Regions from separate parts of the Burkholderia ambifaria AMMD genome, predicted to be linked through region 4. Evidence: riboswitches for the same ligand, from Rfam matches in the RefSeq annotation. Region 4 holds a riboswitch; each other region holds the start of a gene.

Evidence for each region. Region 4 has a riboswitch for cobalamin ahead of BAMB_RS12655 (hypothetical protein). Riboswitches for the same ligand answer to the same signal wherever they lie in the genome.
Region 1: it holds a riboswitch for cobalamin, as region 4 does, so the genes downstream of both, cobA (uroporphyrinogen-III C-methyltransferase) here and BAMB_RS12655 (hypothetical protein) in region 4, are expected to answer to the same signal.
Region 2: it holds a riboswitch for cobalamin, as region 4 does, so the genes downstream of both, cobG (precorrin-3B synthase) here and BAMB_RS12655 (hypothetical protein) in region 4, are expected to answer to the same signal.
Region 3: it holds a riboswitch for cobalamin, as region 4 does, so the genes downstream of both, BAMB_RS19500 (TonB-dependent receptor domain-containing protein) here and BAMB_RS12655 (hypothetical protein) in region 4, are expected to answer to the same signal.

What each region holds. Positions count from the first base shown of each region.
Region 1 covers NC_008390.1:1,718,343-1,722,546, forward strand. Annotated here, with positions in the region: gene BAMB_RS07845 (cobyrinic acid a,c-diamide synthase CobB) at 1-793, opposite strand, end outside; gene cobO (cob(I)yrinic acid a,c-diamide adenosyltransferase) at 797-1,399, opposite strand; gene BAMB_RS07855 (cobalamin biosynthesis protein) at 1,434-1,811, opposite strand; gene cobA (uroporphyrinogen-III C-methyltransferase) at 1,808-2,557, opposite strand; cobalamin riboswitch at 2,728-2,964, opposite strand; cobalamin riboswitch at 3,102-3,364, shown strand; gene cobW (cobalamin biosynthesis protein CobW) at 3,698-4,204, shown strand, end outside.
Region 2 covers NC_008390.1:1,739,892-1,744,095, reverse strand. Annotated here, with positions in the region: gene BAMB_RS07955 (bifunctional cobalt-precorrin-7 (C(5))-methyltransferase/cobalt-precorrin-6B (C(15))-methyltransferase) at 1-1,048, opposite strand, end outside; cobalamin riboswitch at 1,253-1,444, shown strand; gene cobG (precorrin-3B synthase) at 1,551-2,942, shown strand; gene BAMB_RS07945 (precorrin-8X methylmutase) at 2,935-3,561, shown strand; gene BAMB_RS07940 (precorrin-2 C(20)-methyltransferase) at 3,558-4,204, shown strand, end outside.
Region 3 covers NC_008391.1:776,474-780,677, forward strand. Annotated here, with positions in the region: gene BAMB_RS19475 (helix-turn-helix transcriptional regulator) at 1-95, shown strand, start outside; gene BAMB_RS19480 (threo-3-hydroxy-L-aspartate ammonia-lyase) at 144-1,118, shown strand; gene BAMB_RS19485 (hypothetical protein) at 1,249-1,497, shown strand; gene BAMB_RS19490 (hypothetical protein) at 1,551-1,721, opposite strand; partial or broken gene BAMB_RS35930 (helix-turn-helix domain-containing protein) at 1,829-1,960, shown strand; cobalamin riboswitch at 2,074-2,266, shown strand; gene BAMB_RS35410 (hypothetical protein) at 2,354-2,491, opposite strand; gene BAMB_RS19500 (TonB-dependent receptor domain-containing protein) at 2,477-4,204, shown strand, end outside.
Region 4 covers NC_008390.1:2,760,406-2,764,609, reverse strand. Annotated here, with positions in the region: gene BAMB_RS12670 (EVE domain-containing protein) at 1-165, opposite strand, end outside; RNA gene ssrS (6S RNA) at 274-455, opposite strand; gene BAMB_RS12665 (cell division protein ZapA) at 536-850, opposite strand; gene BAMB_RS12660 (hypothetical protein) at 847-1,197, opposite strand; cobalamin riboswitch at 1,363-1,615, shown strand; gene BAMB_RS12655 (hypothetical protein) at 1,623-2,246, shown strand; gene BAMB_RS12650 (FecCD family ABC transporter permease) at 2,466-3,464, shown strand; gene BAMB_RS12645 (ABC transporter ATP-binding protein) at 3,461-4,204, shown strand, end outside.

The sequences.
Region 1 (4,204 bases), 1.0 Mb from region 4:
GCTGCGCACCGAGCGCCTCGAGCAGCGCGAGATTGGCCGGATAGATGAACGAGAACGCCGCGTCGCGCGCGATCGCGATGCGCTTGCCGGCGAGCGCGCGCGGCAGCGGGGCGCGGGCCGCCGGTTCCGCGAACGACACGGCCGGCGGCAATTCGGCGAGCGCCGTCTGCGCGAGCACGTCGGCCGCACGCTCGAGCCGCGCGTCGAGATCGCCGATGTCGGCCGGCTGGTGCAGGCCGAGATGGCGTTCCGGCAGCGCGATGCCCGCATCGGCCGGCACGTGCCCGAGCCAGCGCAAGTCGTCCGGCAGCGCCTGCCGCAACAGTTCCGCGTGTCGCGGCGACCCGACGCGGTTCGCGAGCACGCCGTGAAACGGCACCTCCGGCCGGAACCGCGCGAGCCCGAACGCGATCGCCGCGAACGTCTGCGCCATCGCCTTCGCGGAAATCACCGCGACGACCGGCACCCCGAACGCGGCCGCGAGATCGGCGCTGCTCGGCGTGCCGTCGAACAGCCCCATCACGCCTTCGATCAGGATCAGGTCCGCGTCGCGCGCGGCATCGGCGAGCAGCGCGCGGCAGCCGGCTTCACCGACCATCCCGAGGTCGAGCGCGTGCACGGGTGCGCCGCTCGCGCGTTCGAGCAGCATCGGATCGAGAAAATCCGGCCCGGTCTTGAACACGCGCACGCGCCGGCCGAGCCGGCGGTGCAGCCGCGCGAGGCCGGCCGTCACCGACGTCTTGCCCTGGCCGGACGCGGGCGCGCTGACGAACAGCGCGGGGCAGGCCGGCATCGCTCAGAACTCCACGCCGGGCTGCGCCTTCACGCCTTGCTCCTTGTACGGATGCTTGACGAGCCGCATTTCCGTGACGAGGTCGGCCGCGTCGATCAGTGCATCGGGCGCATGCCGCCCGGTGACGACGACGTGCACCGAATCCGGCCGCGCGACGAGCGTCGCGAGCACTTCGTCGAGCGGCAGGTATTCGTACTTCAGCACGGTGTTCAGCTCGTCGAGGATCACCATCCGGTACTCGCCGCTTTCGATCATCCGGCGCGCCTCGTCCCAGCCCTTGCGCGCGGTGGCGACGTCGGCGTCGCGGTTCTGCGTATTCCACGTATAGCCGTCGCCCATCGTCACGAAGTCGCACTGCGCGACCGCGCCGAGGAAGTCCCGCTCGGACGTGTGCAACGCGCCCTTGATGAACTGCACGACGCCGAGCCGCATGCCATGGCCGAGCACGCGCACGGCCATGCCGAAGGCGGCCGTGCTCTTGCCCTTGCCGTTGCCGGTGTTGACGATCAGCAGGCCCTTTTCCTGGGTGGCGGCAGCCTGCTTCTTTTCATGGCCGGCGCGGCGGCGTTCGGCCATCCGCTGATGGGATTCGGCATCGGTCTTCATCGGGAATCGTCCTGTCGAAAGCGAAACAAAGGGTTCAGAGCGGGCCGGCGAGCGCGACCGTCACGCCGTCCCGACTGGATTTGGGGCCGAGCAGCCGGCCCTGCGGCGCCGCGAGTTGCGCGCACGGCTCGGCCACGCCCGCGACGCCGAAACGCGCGAGCGCGGCCGCCGACGGGCCGCTCAATGCCGGTTCGGAGCACTGCGCGAGCTGCGCCGCGTCGAACGCGACGAGCGGCCAGCCGCGCCGCGCGCACAGCGTGCGCAGCGGCCGGGCACGCGCCTTGTCGGCGAGCGTCGCGACGACGGCCGGCTCGGCGTCCGGGTGGCTGGCCAGCGCCGCGCGGATCGCGGCATCGAGTTGCGCGGCCGTCACTCCCGCGCGGAAACCGACGCCGAGCGCGACGCGCATCATGCGCGGCCGCCAAGCGCCGCGCGCACCGCGGGATCGTCGGCGAGCGCCGCGACGCGGCCGATCACGACGATCGCGGGCGAACCGATACCGGTCGCGCGCACGCGTTCGACGATCGTGTCGAGGGTCGCGAGCACGTGCCGCTGCCCGTCACGCGTCGCGTTCTCGATCGCCGCGCACGGCGTGTCGCCGGCCACGCCGCCGTCACGCAGCGCGGCTGCAATGGTGTCGAGCCGGCGAATGCCCATGTAGATCACGATCGTCATCCGCGTCGCGGCCAGCGCGCGCCAGTCGGGTTCGTCCGCGCCCGCGCCGTGGCCCGTGACGAAGATCACGCCCTGCGCGTCGCCGCGATGCGTGACCGGAATGCCGAGCGCGGCCGGGGCGGCGATCCCGGCCGTGATGCCGTTCACGACCTCGACCGGAAACCCGGCCGCGCCGAGCGCGAGCAATTCCTCGCCGCCGCGGCCGAACACGAACGGATCGCCGCCCTTGAGCCGCGCGACGCTGCGGCCCGCGCGCAGATGCGCGAGCATCGTGGCGACGATCGTTTCCTGCGGCGTCGACGCATGGCCGCCGCGCTTGCCGACGTGCTCGATCAGGGCGTCGGCGCGCGCGTGGCGCAGCACGTCGGGGTTCACGAGATCGTCGACGAGCAGCACGTCGGCCGCGGCGATCGCGCGCACGGCCTTCAGCGTCAGCAGATCGGCGTCGCCGGGGCCGGCGCCGACGAGCCATGCGCGGCTCATCGGACGCGGCACGGCGCGCACCGTGTCGTGGCAGTGGAAAGGGGACAGCGAGCGGCACATCGGCGGCCGGCGGACAGGCAATGCATGACGGATCGAGCGAAGCCCGCGCGAGCGCGGGCGGAAAGCGCACCCCATCCGTCCCCCGCGGATCGGGCGTTCGGCGAGCAGCGGGCTCGCCCCTTGCGTCGGCCGGTATCCGGGCTGGCCGCTTGCCAGGCCGCAGCCTTCCCGCCCGCTGAAGGGCAGTGGCATCGCGGGCGGCCTGGGCGCGTGCGGGGAACCGCGACGCGCGGGCGGCGTACCGTTGCGGGGACAGCACAGGCCGGGCGGACGTCCGCCTCCTGTTTCCCGTTTAACTGCGCACGCCGGAGGAGCGCGCGCGAGCACCGAACGCGGCGCATACGATAGCACAGCGCCCGGGCCGCGCGAACCCGCCGCGCGGTCGCCCGGGGTGGCCCCGGACGTGGCCCCGGGCGCGCTGCCGCGGCCATGCAGGACATCCCGCGGCGGCCCGTTTCACCTTGACGCTCCCCGCACCGCCGCCTACACTCGCACGCGTTTTGGTGCTCGCGCGCGCTCCTCCGGCGCGCGCAGTTAAACGGGAAACAGGGAGCCTGCCTGCGCCGCAGTCGAGCCAACCTGTGCTGCCCCCGCAACGGTAAGCGAACGCGTCGCGCCCAGCGCGACGCAGCGCCGCTTCGCCGCATGCCTGCCGCATGCGGACGACCGCCACTGGATGCCGCGCATTCGGGAAGGCGAAGCGGCGTGTTCGTCAGCCCGGATACCGGCCGAAACGTTGGGGTTCAGCGCCGCGGGGAGGCGGCGCATCGTCCACGGCCGCAGCATGCCCGACACCCGAGCGTTTCCCGCTTCCTCCACCGATCCGTCCGCCGCACGCGCGCCGCGCCGGGCCGGCGCGACGAACGGCAGGCGGCGCGGGCAGGGCCGGCGGCAGCCGTGCCGGCATTGACCATGCCGACCGTTCACAAGGAAGCGTCATGTCCGATTCGTCGTTCCGTGCGTCGTGCGGCCGTCCGGCCGGACTGCGCCGCGCCATCCCCGCGATCCGCCCGACGACATGCCGCGCCGCATTCGACGCGACGATCCCGGCCTGATTCCATTTTCGCCACAGGACCTACCATGACCCTACGCAAGCTTCCCGTCACGATCGTCACGGGCTTTCTCGGCAGCGGCAAGACCACGCTGATGCGCCACATCCTGCAGCACGCGGAAGGCCGCCGCATCGCGGTGATCGTCAACGAATTCGGCGAGCTCGGCATCGACGGCGAAATCCTCAAGGGCTGCGGGATCGGCTGCGACGATGCGGAGGGCGCGCAGGGCGAAGCGTCGGGCCAGCTGTACGAACTCGCGAACGGCTGCCTGTGCTGCACCGTGCAGGAAGAGTTCTATCCGGTGATGGAAGCGCTCGTCGAGCGCCGCGCCGACATCGATCACGTGCTGATCGAGACGTCGGGCCTCGCGCTGCCGAAGCCGCTCGTGCAGGCCTTCAACTGGCCGACGATCCGCAACAGCTTCACGGTCGACGCGGTCGTGACGGTCGTCGACGGGCCGGCTGCCGCCAGCGGCCAGTTCGCCGAGAACCCGCAGGCCGTCGACGCGCAGCGCCGCGCCGATCCGAACCTCGAC
Region 2 (4,204 bases), 1.0 Mb from region 4:
CCGCGTTCGCGACGAGCCGGCCGCCGGGCTTCAGCGCCGACCAGCATGCATCGAGCACGCCGGGTGCGCTCGCGCCGCCGCCGATGAAGATCGCGTCCGGCGCGGCGAGCCCCGCGAGCGCGTGGGGCGCGCGCCCCGCGACGAGTTGCAGCCCCGGCACGCCGAGCGCGTCGCGGTTGTGCTCGATGAAGCGCTGACGCTCCGCATGCGACTCGATCGCGATCGTCTGGCACGACGGATGCGCGCGCATCCATTCGATGCCGATCGAGCCGCTGCCCGCGCCGACGTCCCACAACAGTTCGCCGGGTGCGGGCGCGAGGCGCCCGAGCGTCAATGCGCGCATGTCGCGCTTGGTGAGCTGGCCGTCGTGGCGGTACGCGTCGTCGGGCAGACCGGGCGTGAGCGCGCGGCGCGGCGCATCGGGGCCGGCCCGGCAGTCGAGCGCGATCAGGTTGAGCGCGGCGGTTTCGGCGACGGGCCAGTCTTGCGCGAGACCATCGAGACGCCGCTCGAGCGGGCCACCGAGATGTTCGAACACGCTGATGCGGGTCGGGCCGAAGCCGCGCGCCGTGAGTTCGGCGGCGACCGTGGCCGGCGTGCGGCCGTCGGCGCTCAGCACGAACAGGCGCCGGCCCGGCAGCAGGTGGCGCACGAGCGTCGCGAGCGGTCGGCCGACGAGCGACACCGCGCCGACGTCCTGCAGCGCCCAGCCGAGCCGTGCGGCCGCCAGCGACAGCGACGACGGGGCGGGCAGCACGCGCCATTCGTCTGGGGATAGCTCGCGCGCGAGCGTGGCGCCGACGCCGAACAGCATCGGGTCGCCGCTTGCCAGCACGCAGACGGGCGCGTCGCGTCGCGCGAGCAGGCCCGACACGTCGAACGGCGACGGCCATGGCTCGCGCGCGGCCCGCAGCCGCGCGGGCAGCATGTCGAGGTGCCGCTTCGCGCCGACGACCCGCGTCGCGTCGAGCAGCGCGCGCCGCGCGCTGCGCCCGAGCCCCGCGTAACCGTCGTCGCCGATGCCCACTACCGTCAGCCACGCCGTCATGCACCCTTCCCCATCGTCCGATTCCATCGAGTCGCCGCACGGCGGCCGTGAAGGCGCCGGTGCGGCCGTCCGCGTTGCGAAAGTCGGCATGGTACCGTGTTCCACCGCGCGTTTCATCTGCGGGACTGCCCGCGCCGGGCCGCGTTTCGCTTCAGTCATGGCGCCCGATCGACGGTCGCGAAGCGCCGGTGAAATCGGGTATCCTACGGCCGTTCGTTCGCCGGTGCCCTTCGGGGCCGAAGAGGGAACACAGGGCGCGTATCGCGCTGCTGTGGCTGCCCCCGCAACTGTAGACAGCGAGCCGATCTCCCCCCTCATGCCACTGGTTTCACCGGGAAGGCCGGGAGCCGGCGCCGACCTGTCAGCCAGGAGACCTGCCGGCCTGAAAGTGCGTGCGTGCCAGTCGGCGTCGGGCGGGGTGTACCGATGCGTTGGCCGCGGCGCCACACTGCCCGGTATCCCGTTGAGTTCCGCCCCCGTTTCGATTCCTGCGTTGCCCGTCGTGCGCCCGTCGGCTTGCCCGGGGCTCGTGCGCGTCGTCGCGGCCGCCGACGGCGGGCTGTGCCGGATCAAGCTGCCGGGCGGCCGGCTCGACGCGCGGCAGGCGCGCGCGATCGCCGCCGCGGCGCGCAGCTACGGCTCCGGCGCGATCGACGCGACCAATCGCGCGAATCTCCAGTTGCGCGGCATTCGCGACGGCGCGGCTGATGCGCTGGCCGGTGCATTGCTCGACGCGGGCCTCGGCCCACGTACGAGCGCCGCCGATGCCGCCGATGCCGCCAATGCCGCCGATGTCGCTCAGGATAAGGCCGCGCTCGCCGCGAGCGACGACGTCCGCAACCTGATGCTCAGCCCGCTCGCCGGGCTCGATCCCGCCGCGCTGCTCGACAGCCGCGCCCTCGCACGGCCGTTGCTCGACATGCTGACGCACGAGCCGCGCCGCGGCGAACTGTCGCCGAAATTCTCGATCCAGCTCGACGGCGGCGAATCGGTCGCGGCGCTCGATCACCCGCACGATATCTGGCTTGCCGCGCGACGTCGCGGCGACGGCGCGCTGCGCATCGCCGCGGGCCTGGCCGGCTGTCCGCCGGTCTCGTCCGACGATTCGCCCGCTTGGTTCGACGTGGCGCCCGACCAGGCCGTCGCACTGGTGCGCGCGTTGCTGCTCGCATTCCTCGATCTTGCACCGGCCGACGTCACGCGGATGCGCGCGTTGCTCGCGACCGGCGGCGAACGGGCGTTGCGCGAGCGCGCGCAGCACTACGCACCCTTCCCGCTCGCGGCCGATCCCGCACTGGCCGGCTGGCGGCGCATGCCCGCGGATGCCGCGCTGCGTTTCGGCGCGCGGCCGTCGCTCGACGCGGCGCGCTGCAGCGTCGGCGCGCAGTTCGTGCTCGGTCGGCTCGACGCGACGCAACTGGAACGGCTCGCGGCACTCGCTGAAGCCGAAGGCGACGCCACGCTGTCGATGACGCCGTGGCAAGGCGTATTCGTGCACGGCGTGCGGCGCGAACGCGCGCCGGTCGTGCTCGATGCGCTCGCGTCGCTCGGTCTCGTGTGCACGCCGTCCGACCCGCTGGCGGCGCTGGTTGCCTGCACCGGCAGCGCGGGCTGCGCGAAGGCGCGCGCCGATACCAAACATGACGCACTCGCGCTGGCCGCGCGCGTCGGCCATCCGGTCGACGTGCACCTGACGGGCTGCGAGCGCCACTGCGCGCTGCCGCACCCCGCGACGTACACGCTCGTCGCGGTTGCGCCTGCACGCTACGACCTTTACCGGCGCGACGCCGCCACGGGCCTCGGCGCCCCGCTCGCGCGCCATCTGACGATTGACCAGGCCGCGGCCCGATTGACGGACCTGCGGCATAGCCAGGACACCACAACCGATGCTTGACTACATTCGCGACGGGCAGGAAATCTACCGCCAGTCGTTCGCGACGATCCGCGCCGAGGCCGACCTGTCGCAGGTTCCGCCCGATCTCGAGAAACTCGCGGTGCGCGTGATCCACGCGTGCGGGATGGTCGATGTCGTCTACGACCTGCGCTTCTCGGCCGGTGCCGGCACGGCGGGCCGCTCAGCGCTCGCGGCCGGCGCGCCGATCCTGTGCGACGCGCGGATGGTCGCCGAAGGCATCACGCGCGCGCGGCTCCCAGCCGGCAATCGCGTGATCTGCACGCTCGGCGAACCGGAGGTGCCCGATCTCGCGCGGCATCTCGGCAACACGCGTTCGGCCGCGGCGCTCGAACTGTGGCGCCCGGATCTGGACGGCAGCGTCGTGGTGATCGGCAATGCGCCGACCGCGCTGTTCCACCTGCTCGACATGATCGACGCCGGCGCGCCGCGCCCCGCGCTGATCCTCGGCTTTCCGGTCGGCTTCATCGGCGCGGCCGAATCGAAGGCGCTGCTCGATGCCGAGAGCCGCGGCGTGCCCTACGTCACGCTGCTCGGCCGCCGCGGCGGCAGCGCGATGGCCGCCGCCGCCGTCAACGCACTCGCGACGGAGGCCGAATGACGGCCCCGCGCGGACGCCTGTTCGGGGTCGGCGTCGGCCCGGGCGATCCTGAACTGATGACGATCAAGGCGCTGCGCGTGCTGCAGGCCGCGCCGGTGGTCGCGTATTTCGTCGCAAAGGGCAAGAAAGGCAATGCGTACGGGATCGTCGAAGCGCACCTGCTCGACGCGCAGACGCAACTGCCGCTCGTCTATCCGGTGACGACCGAGGCGCTGCCGCCGCCGCTCTGCTACGAGACGGTGATCGCCGACTTCTACGACACGGCCGCCGAGATCGTCGCCGCGCATCTCGACGCCGGGCGCGACGTCGCGGTGATCTGCGAAGGCGATCCGTTCTTCTACGGGTCGTACATGTACCTGCACGATCGCCTCGCGACGCGCTACGACACCGAAGTGATCCCGGGCGTATGCGCGATGCTCGGCGGCACGGCCGTGCTCGGCCAGCCGCTCGTCTATCGCAACCAGAGCCTGTCGGTGCTGTCCGGCGTGCTGCCGGAGGACGAATTGCGCACGCGGCTCGCGCAGGCCGACGCGGCCGTCGTGATGAAGCTCGGCCGCAACTTCGACAAGGTGCGGCGCGTGCTCGACGAACTCGGGCTCGCGAAGCGCGCGCTGTACGTCGAGCGCGCGACGATGGCGGCCCA
Region 3 (4,204 bases), on a different replicon from region 4:
AGGCCGACGGCTTCCTCGAGGTGCGCCGCGCGATGGAAATCGTGTCGCAGCACCTCGGCGTGTCGCGCGCCACCGTCTACAACGATGCGAAATGATGCGCGCCCTGCTGCCCCATTGAACGACCCTTCCGACGAGCGACCTTCATGAACACTCCGACCCTTCCCACCTACGACGACGTAGCAGCAGCCGCGGCACGGCTCGAAGGCCACGCGCACCGCACGCCCGTGATGACGTCGCGCACGATCGACGAAGCGCTCGGCGCACAGGTGTTCTTCAAGTGCGAGAACCTGCAGCGCATGGGCGCATTCAAGTTCCGCGGCGCGTTCAACGCGCTGTCGCGCTTCGACGCGACGCAGCGCCGCAACGGCGTCGTCGCGTTTTCGTCCGGCAACCATGCGCAGGCGATCGCGCTGTCGGCGCGCATCCTCGGCATTCCGGCGACGATCGTGATGCCGCAGGACGCGCCGGCCGCGAAGATGGCCGCGACGCGCGGCTACGGCGGCAACGTCGTGACCTACGACCGCTACACCGAGGACCGCGAACAGATCGGCCGCGAGCTTGCTGAGAAACACGGGCTCACGCTGGTCCCGCCGTACGACCATGCGGACGTGATCGCGGGCCAGGGCACGGCAGCCAAGGAATTGTTCGACGAGGTCGGGCCGCTCGACGCGGTGTTCACGCCGCTCGGCGGCGGCGGCCTGCTGTCAGGCACGGCGCTCGCGACGCGCGCGCTGTCGCCGCACGCGAAGCTGTACGGCGTCGAGCCGGAAGCCGGCAATGACGGCCAGCAGTCGTTCCGGTCAGGCTCGATCGTCCATATCGACACGCCGCGCACGATCGCCGACGGCGCGCAGACGCAGCACCTCGGCAACCTGACGTTTCCGATCCTGCGGCGCGACGTCGACGACATCCTGACCGCGACCGATGCGGAGCTGGTCGACTGCATGCGCTTCTTCGCGACCCGTATGAAGATTGTCGTCGAGCCGACCGGCTGCCTGTCGTTCGCGGCCGCACGCCGGATGAAGGATGAACTGAAGGGCAAGCGCGTCGGCATCGTGATCAGCGGCGGCAACGTCGATCTCGAGAACTTCTGCGCGCTCGTGTCCGCCTCGGCATGACCGTCGTGGCGCGCGGATGGCCTGGATGAATATCCTGTCATCCGCGTGCCGCCGCTTCTTCACGGCGCGTTAAGTTTCGCGCTCTAGACTGATTAGGTGTCCCGCATTCAGTCGTGAAGAAGGAGTCGTCATGAACACGCACGCGATCGTCGCCGCCGCCCTCGCGGCAGCCTCCCTTTCGGCGTTCGCTCAACCGGGCGTTACGTCATCCAGCCTTCCCGCCGCATTGCCGCAAGGCCCCGTCGCGCACGCCACCCACCGTTCGCCCGCCGCGCTGCCGCCCGCCGGCTTCGTGCTCGCGAAGATCGATCAGAACAATACGCCGCCCGATCGCGGTGGCGATCCCAGCGGCCGCACGCGCTCGGGCTCGCATATGTAAACGTGAGCCGGCCGCGTCGGACGGCCGGCCCCTATTACGACATCACAACGACATCACAACGACGGCAGCGATGGATCACGTGCGGCGAGGATATCCGCAGTGCGCCGCTGCAGCGCGCCGTTGATCGTCTCCGGTTGCGGAATCAGCCAGTAACGCCCGTCTCGAATGCCATCGAACACCCGCGCGCCGAACGCGTCGGGCGTAAGTCCGTGCGCGTTCAGCATCGCGCGCATCGTATCGACGAAAGCTTGCACTTCGGGCGGTCGTGCGCGGCGCCGAGCGGGTCGTTGAAGATGCCCGACTGCACCGGGCCCGGCGCGAGCAGCAACAGCGGATCGGCGCGCATCTCGGGTTCAGCGGCGAGGAAGCGTTCCGGCGGGCGTTCGTGCGATGGACGGGCATCGCGCCGAGCCGGTTCCGACGCGATTGCAGCGCGGCCGACGTTCCGTTTCATCAGACGTGAATGCGGTTCGAGTGCCGTCGAAAAAAGAAAGGACTTCGAAAGCATTCGACGAACACTGACGTTTTTTCGCATCCCGTCGGCCGCCAACGATTGACGCGCCGGAGCGCTCGCCATTACGCTTGCGCGCTGATGGTTCCCGGGAACGGGATCAAAAGGGAACGCAGGAGAGGCAGCGCCTCGAATCTGCGGCTGCCCCCGCAACTGTAAGCGGCGAATCCGCGCCACCACACGCCACTGGGAAACCGGGAAGGCCGGCGCGAATAACGACCCGCGAGCCAGGAGACCTGCCATCGACCCGAGGTCCAAGCAGCCGCACCGGGCGGGGTGTCCCGATGCGCCAGCACCGCCTTTGGCGGTCGCCCCGTTGCATGGACGGCCCGACCTCAGGACCCTTCAAATGTCCAACCTTTCCGCCTCCGCTTCCACGCCGGAAGCGTCGCGCCGCTGCGTCGCCGTCATGCGCGGCGTCTTCGCGCGCTCACGCCGTACCTGCAACACGATCACGCTCGCCGCCTCATGAATCTTCGCCACCTTCTCGCCACGTCCGCCGCCACCGCGCTGCTCTCCCCGATCGCCCACGCCGCCGGCGATACGACAATCACGCAGCCGCGCCCGTCCGCGGACGGCACCGACCTGCCGACGATCGCCGTGACCGACACGCGGCATCTGCCCGAATCGTTCGACCAGCGCTATGCAACAACGCAGGTGCTCACGCGCGCCGATCTCGACCGTCTGTCGCCGAGCGAGCCGAGCATCACGCAGGCCCTCGCGATGCTGCCGGGCGTGACCGTCTCGCAGACCGGCGGCCCCGGCTCGTCCGCGTCGGTCAGCATCCGCGGCTCGTCGGCCAGCCAGGTCGCGGTATTCATCGACGGGATCCGGATCGGCTCGCCGACCACCGGCATCGCGCCGTGGGCCGACCTGCCGACCGAAGCGTTCGAGCGCGTCGAAGTGATTTCGGGGCCGGCCGCCGCATCATTCGGCGCGAACGCGATGGGCGGCGTCGTGCAGCTGTTCACGCGCCGCGCCGCCGGCCAGCCCAACCAGACGAGCGTGTCGTTCGGCGGCGGCTCGAACAAGACCTTCGACACGCAGTTGCGCACGTCGGGCACCGTGCCGTCGACGGGGCCGCTGGCCGCGCTCGGCGGGCTCACCTACTCGCTTGGCCTGCACTCGTACAACACCGCCGGCATCGACGCGACGCGGCCCGTGTTGCCGTACCACGAGGACGGCCGCAATCCGTACCACGCGCAGGATCTCGATGCGCGCCTCGGTTACGCGCGCGATAACTGGTCGATCTCGACGTTCGCGCTGTATCACCGCTCCGACCTGTCCTATGACAACGCCGGCTATGCGAACCGCGAACTCGATCATCAGCTGACGACCGGCATCGCGTTCCATCTCGACATTACGCCCGACACGCAGTTCGACCAGTCGTTCGGTTATGCGAACGACCGCCAGTTCCTGTATGCGAGCGACCCGGCCATCCAGACCGACCGGATCGACTCGCAGCGCATCAGTTCGTCGACGTCGCTGACTCATCAGACGCACGGCTTCCACCTGTTCGGCCTGCCGCTGTCGGGCGAGACGAAGGTCGCATACGACTTCACGCGCGAGCAGGCGTTCCTGCCGATCGACGTGCCGGACGGCGTGCCCACGCGCAACGATTCCGCGTTCTCGCTGCATCAGTCGGCGACGCTCGGCAGCGTGACGATGTTCGTCGCGGGGCGTCACGAGATCATCGCGGGGAAAGCCGTGAACACCGGCAACGCCGCGCTGTCGTGGGCGATCACGCCGGTCTATACGGCGCGCGTGTCGTACGGCAACGCATTCCGCCTGCCGTCGTTCAACGACCTGTACTACCCCGGCTACGGCAATCCGAACCTGAATCCGGAGCGCAGCGATTCGGTCGAAGCCGCGCTCGACGCGAACACGGCGTACGGCACGTTCAGCGCCGCGATCTACGACACGCGCGTCAACAACCTGATCGCGTACAACCCGGCGACGTTCTCACCGATGAACATCGGCCGTGCGCATATCCGCGGCATCGACCTGTCGTACAAGGGCACGCTCGGCCGCACGACGCCGGTGAGCATCGCGGTGGGGATTCTCAATCCGCAGGACGAAACCAACGACAGCTGGCTCAGCCGCCGGCCGCGCCAGACGGTCAGCGTGAACATCGACCACACGTGGGACGAACTGCACCTGCATGCACTGAGCACCGGCGCGTCGTTGAACTACGGC
Region 4 (4,204 bases):
CGAGTGATAGAACAGTACGCCGTCGCCGATCTTCATCGTGTCGCGCATGAAATTGCGCGCCTGATAGTTGCGCACGCCGGTCCATGGCAGCGAGTGCTGCGGCGCGTGGGCGAGATCGTCGATGCTTGCTTCGTCCGGTTCGGACTTCATCAGCCAGTATTGCACGGATCGTGATCGATGCAGAAAGGGCGTGACGGTCTGGCTGCATACGCGTTCGGCATGCAGACAGACCTTAAAAAGGAAACGGCATCGGGATGGCCCGATGCCGTTGAATAGGTCCCCACCTTGGCCGCTAGGCCGGCATCCTGAACCTGAGGTTCAGAATTGGTCGCAGTTAGCAGCACTTCGGGTACATCAGACAGAGTGACGCGCGCGCCCGTGCTACAAATTTCCGCAACCGTGCACATGGCATTGGTTCAAGGAATATATGACCTTGGCGAACCAGGCAGGGAAGCTGATTGAACTGTGTTTCGTTGCGCCAATTTGACCACCGTTGATCGCCGAGATCAAGGGGAATCGACACATCGATCAAACGTTACTGCGTCTCGTGCTGTGCGAGCACCGCGCCGAGCTGTTCGTTCATCTGGTGCATTGTACGACGGATTTCTTCCGCCGGAAATGCTTCACCGTGCCGCACGCTCGTTTGCAGGCGCAGCAATTCGGATGCGAGCGACAGGGCCGCCATCACCGCGATGCGATCGGTGCCGCGCACCGAGCTGTTCGAGCGGATTTTCGACATTTCGGCATCGACGCGCGCGACGGCCTCGAGCAGCGCGGCTTCGGTCTCGGCCGAGCAGGCGAGCCGATAGGGCTGACCGAGAATCGAGACTTCGATCTGCTTGGTGCTCATGCATGTTCTCCGTGGCTGGCCGCGTCGTCGCTATCCGGGCGCGCCTGCGCATCCAGCAGATCGAGCTGGTTGTCGGCCTGCTCGGCGCTCTTCGTGCGCGGCAGCTTTTCGAGAATCGCGTTCAGTTTGACCTGAGCGTCGTCGATCTTTGCCGACAGCGTGTCGCGCTCCGCCGCGAGTGCATTGCGTTCGTCGCGCAGCTGCGCGAGTTCCGCGCGGACGGTGTCCGCTTCCGCGCGCATTTGCGCGACCTGCTCCTCGAGCGCGAGCCGTTCCGAGTGATAGCGCTTGTTCAGCGAGATCAGACGGCCAATATTTTGAGATAAAGTTTCGAGTTCGTTGAGCATCTGCTGCGTCCTCTAAAGACCCAGCATTTTAGCGCGGAATAACGCGCATTCCGACATCTGTAACGTTTCCAGTCGTAACACCCCCGCTTCTTGCCGCGAATATGCGCGTCCGACGCGCTCCCGGCATGCGTCCGGGCGCTTTCTTGACGCTCGTGCGGCCCGCTCCTAAACTGGCGCCGCCTCGGTGCTCGCGCGTGCGTCGCGCGGTTAAACGGGAAGCAGGGCGCGTGCTCCGCACGGGGATCGCCAACCTGCGCTGCCCCCGCAACGGTAAGCGGCCGCGTCCCATGACGCAGGCCGGCTCGGGCGCGTTTCGCGTGCAGGTCGCACGCGGGCGCGGGCCACTGCGCGTGAAACGCGCGGGAAGGCGAGCCGGTACGCCGCCAGCCCGGATACCGGCCGAGGCGAGGAGCCTGCATGGCTTCATGACGCGCGGCCTGCGGGGAAGCGGGGCGCGCAGTGCTTCACGGGACTTGTCTTCGATGCTGACCCCAATCGTTCGCCCGCTGCCCGGTGCGCGTCGCGGTGTGCCGCTCGCCGCCGTCGCGCGGGCTGCGGCATACGCCGATCCGTCCGGAGCGGCGACGTCGCAGGTCGCGCGTCACGCGGTGCCGCGATCCGTCGCGCGGCGTGCTGACGCGTCGTTGCCGCCGCAAGTCGCCGTTGCCGAGCCGATCGTACTCGACGGTGACGCCAGCGCGACGCCGGTCGACCCGATGGGGCGGCTTCCACTATATTGCGCAGAACGTCGGCCGCGCGAACGTGCGGCTCGCCGGATCGCGGCCGTGTGCGCGGCCATCTGCGCGGTGGTGTCGCGTCGGCTCGACCGACGCGCGACCTGCCGCCACGTCGCGCGACGCGCGCGGCGAAACGCGGATTCGGGGGGCGATCGCCGCACGCGGTATCGCGCGTCGATGGCGGCGAGTCGCGCGTTCGGCTGCGCGTGGCGCCTGAGCCGTGCGCACAATGACTCGGGCGGCACGCGGCGTTGCGACGACGGTGTCGTCAATCCTGCGGCGCGCGATGACGACGCCTCGTGCACCGTATGAGCGCCGCGCGTGCCGCGTCGATCTGGGCCGCGCTCGTGGCCGTGGTCGCGCTGCTGTTCGGGATCACCGGTCGTCCGTGCACGCATCAACAACCTGCTCAACAAGGATGACGAGCTTGCGTATGCCTACAACACGCCGCGGCGCGACGCCCGCGCCGCGCACGGCCGGCAACGGCGACAAGCGACGCCATCGTGCGTCGTGCACGATGTCGTGGCCCGCATGAGCGCCGCGCGTGCCGCGTCGATCTGGGCCGCGCTCGCGGCCGTGGTCGCGCTGCTGTTCGTCGCATCGCTGTCGATCGGCAGCGTGCCGATGTCGCCGTGGCAGGCGCTCGCGTCGCTCGTGCCGCACGGCGGCGACGCGCTGTTCGCCGACATCGTGCGCACGCTGCGACTGCCGCGTGCGCTCGCGGGCTTCGCCTGCGGCGCGCTACTCGCGCTGGCCGGTGCGCTGCTGCAGGTGCTGCTGCGCAATCCGCTCGCGGAGCCGTACGTGCTCGGCGTATCCGGCGGGGCGGCCGGCTTCGCGCTCGTCGCGATGATCGCGGGCGCCGCATGGTGGCTCGTCGATGCGTCCGCGTTCGCCGGCGCGCTCGTGTCGGTCGCGCTCGTGCTCGGGCTGGCTCGCCGCGAGCTGGGGCGCGGTGATTCGCGCGATGCGTCGCCGCGGCTGCTGCTCACGGGTGTGGTGATCGCGGCCGGGTGGGGCGCGCTCGTCACGCTGCTGCTGTCGCTCGCGCCCGATGCACGGCTGCGCGGCATCATCTTCTGGCTGACGGGCGATCTGAACGGCGTGACGGCACCCTGGTTCGCGTGGGGCGCGCTGCTGCTGGCCGCATGCGTCGCGCTGCCGGCCGCGCCGCAACTCAACGTGCTGCTGCGCGGCGACGCGACCGCGCTCGCGCTCGGCGTGCCGGTCGCGCGGTTGCGCATGCGGATCTACCTCGTCGCGTCGCTGGCCGCGGCGGCCGCGGTGACGACGGCCGGCACGATCGGTTTCGTTGGCCTCGTCGTGCCGCACGCGCTGCGGCTCGCATTCGGCAACGACCAGCGCATGCTGCTGCCCGCCGCGATGCTCGCGGGCGGCGGCGGCGTGATGGCGGCCGACCTGCTCGCGCGCACCGCGATCGCACCCGCGCAATTGCCGGTCGGCGTGATGACCGCGTTGATCGGCGTGCCGGTGTTCCTGTGGATGTTGCTGAGGAGACCGATGCGATGACGCACGCCGCACCACACACCGCCGACGACATGAGCTGCGCGGCAGTCGACCTGACGCTGAAGGCCGGCGAGCGCACGCTGCTCGACGGCTTCACGCAGGCGTTCCGGCCCGGCGAGATCTGGTGCGTCGCGGGGCCGAACGGCGCCGGCAAGACGACGCTGCTCGCGACGCTCGCGGGCCTGCGGCAGCCGGCCGGCGGCCACGTCGAGATCGACCGCCTGCCACTCGCTGTGTGGCCGCCCGAACAGCTCGCACGGCGCCGCGCGCTGATGCCGCAGCAACTGCACGACGCGTTCAGCGCGACGGTATTCGACACGGTGCTGCTCAACCGCTTTCCGTATCTCGGCGGCTGGGGCTGGGAGCGCGACGGCGACCGCGCGGCCGCACGCGATGCGCTCGCGACGTTCGGGCTGAGCGCGCTCGCGTCGCGCGACGTGCTGTCGCTGTCGGGCGGCGAGCGCCAGCGCGTCGCGCTGGCCGCGACGCTGTGCCAGGATGCGCCGCTGATGCTGCTCGACGAGCCGCTCGCCCATCTCGACCTGCATCACCAGATCGATGGCCTCACCGCGCTGTGCACATGGCTCGACGCGGGCCCGCGCACGGTGCTGTTCTCGTGTCACGACCTGAATCTCGCGCGGCGTTTCGCGACGCACGCGCTGTTGCTCGACGGCCGCGGCCATGCATGGGCGGGCCCCGTGCACGACGTGCTGACGCCGACGCGAGCGAGCGACGCGTTCGGC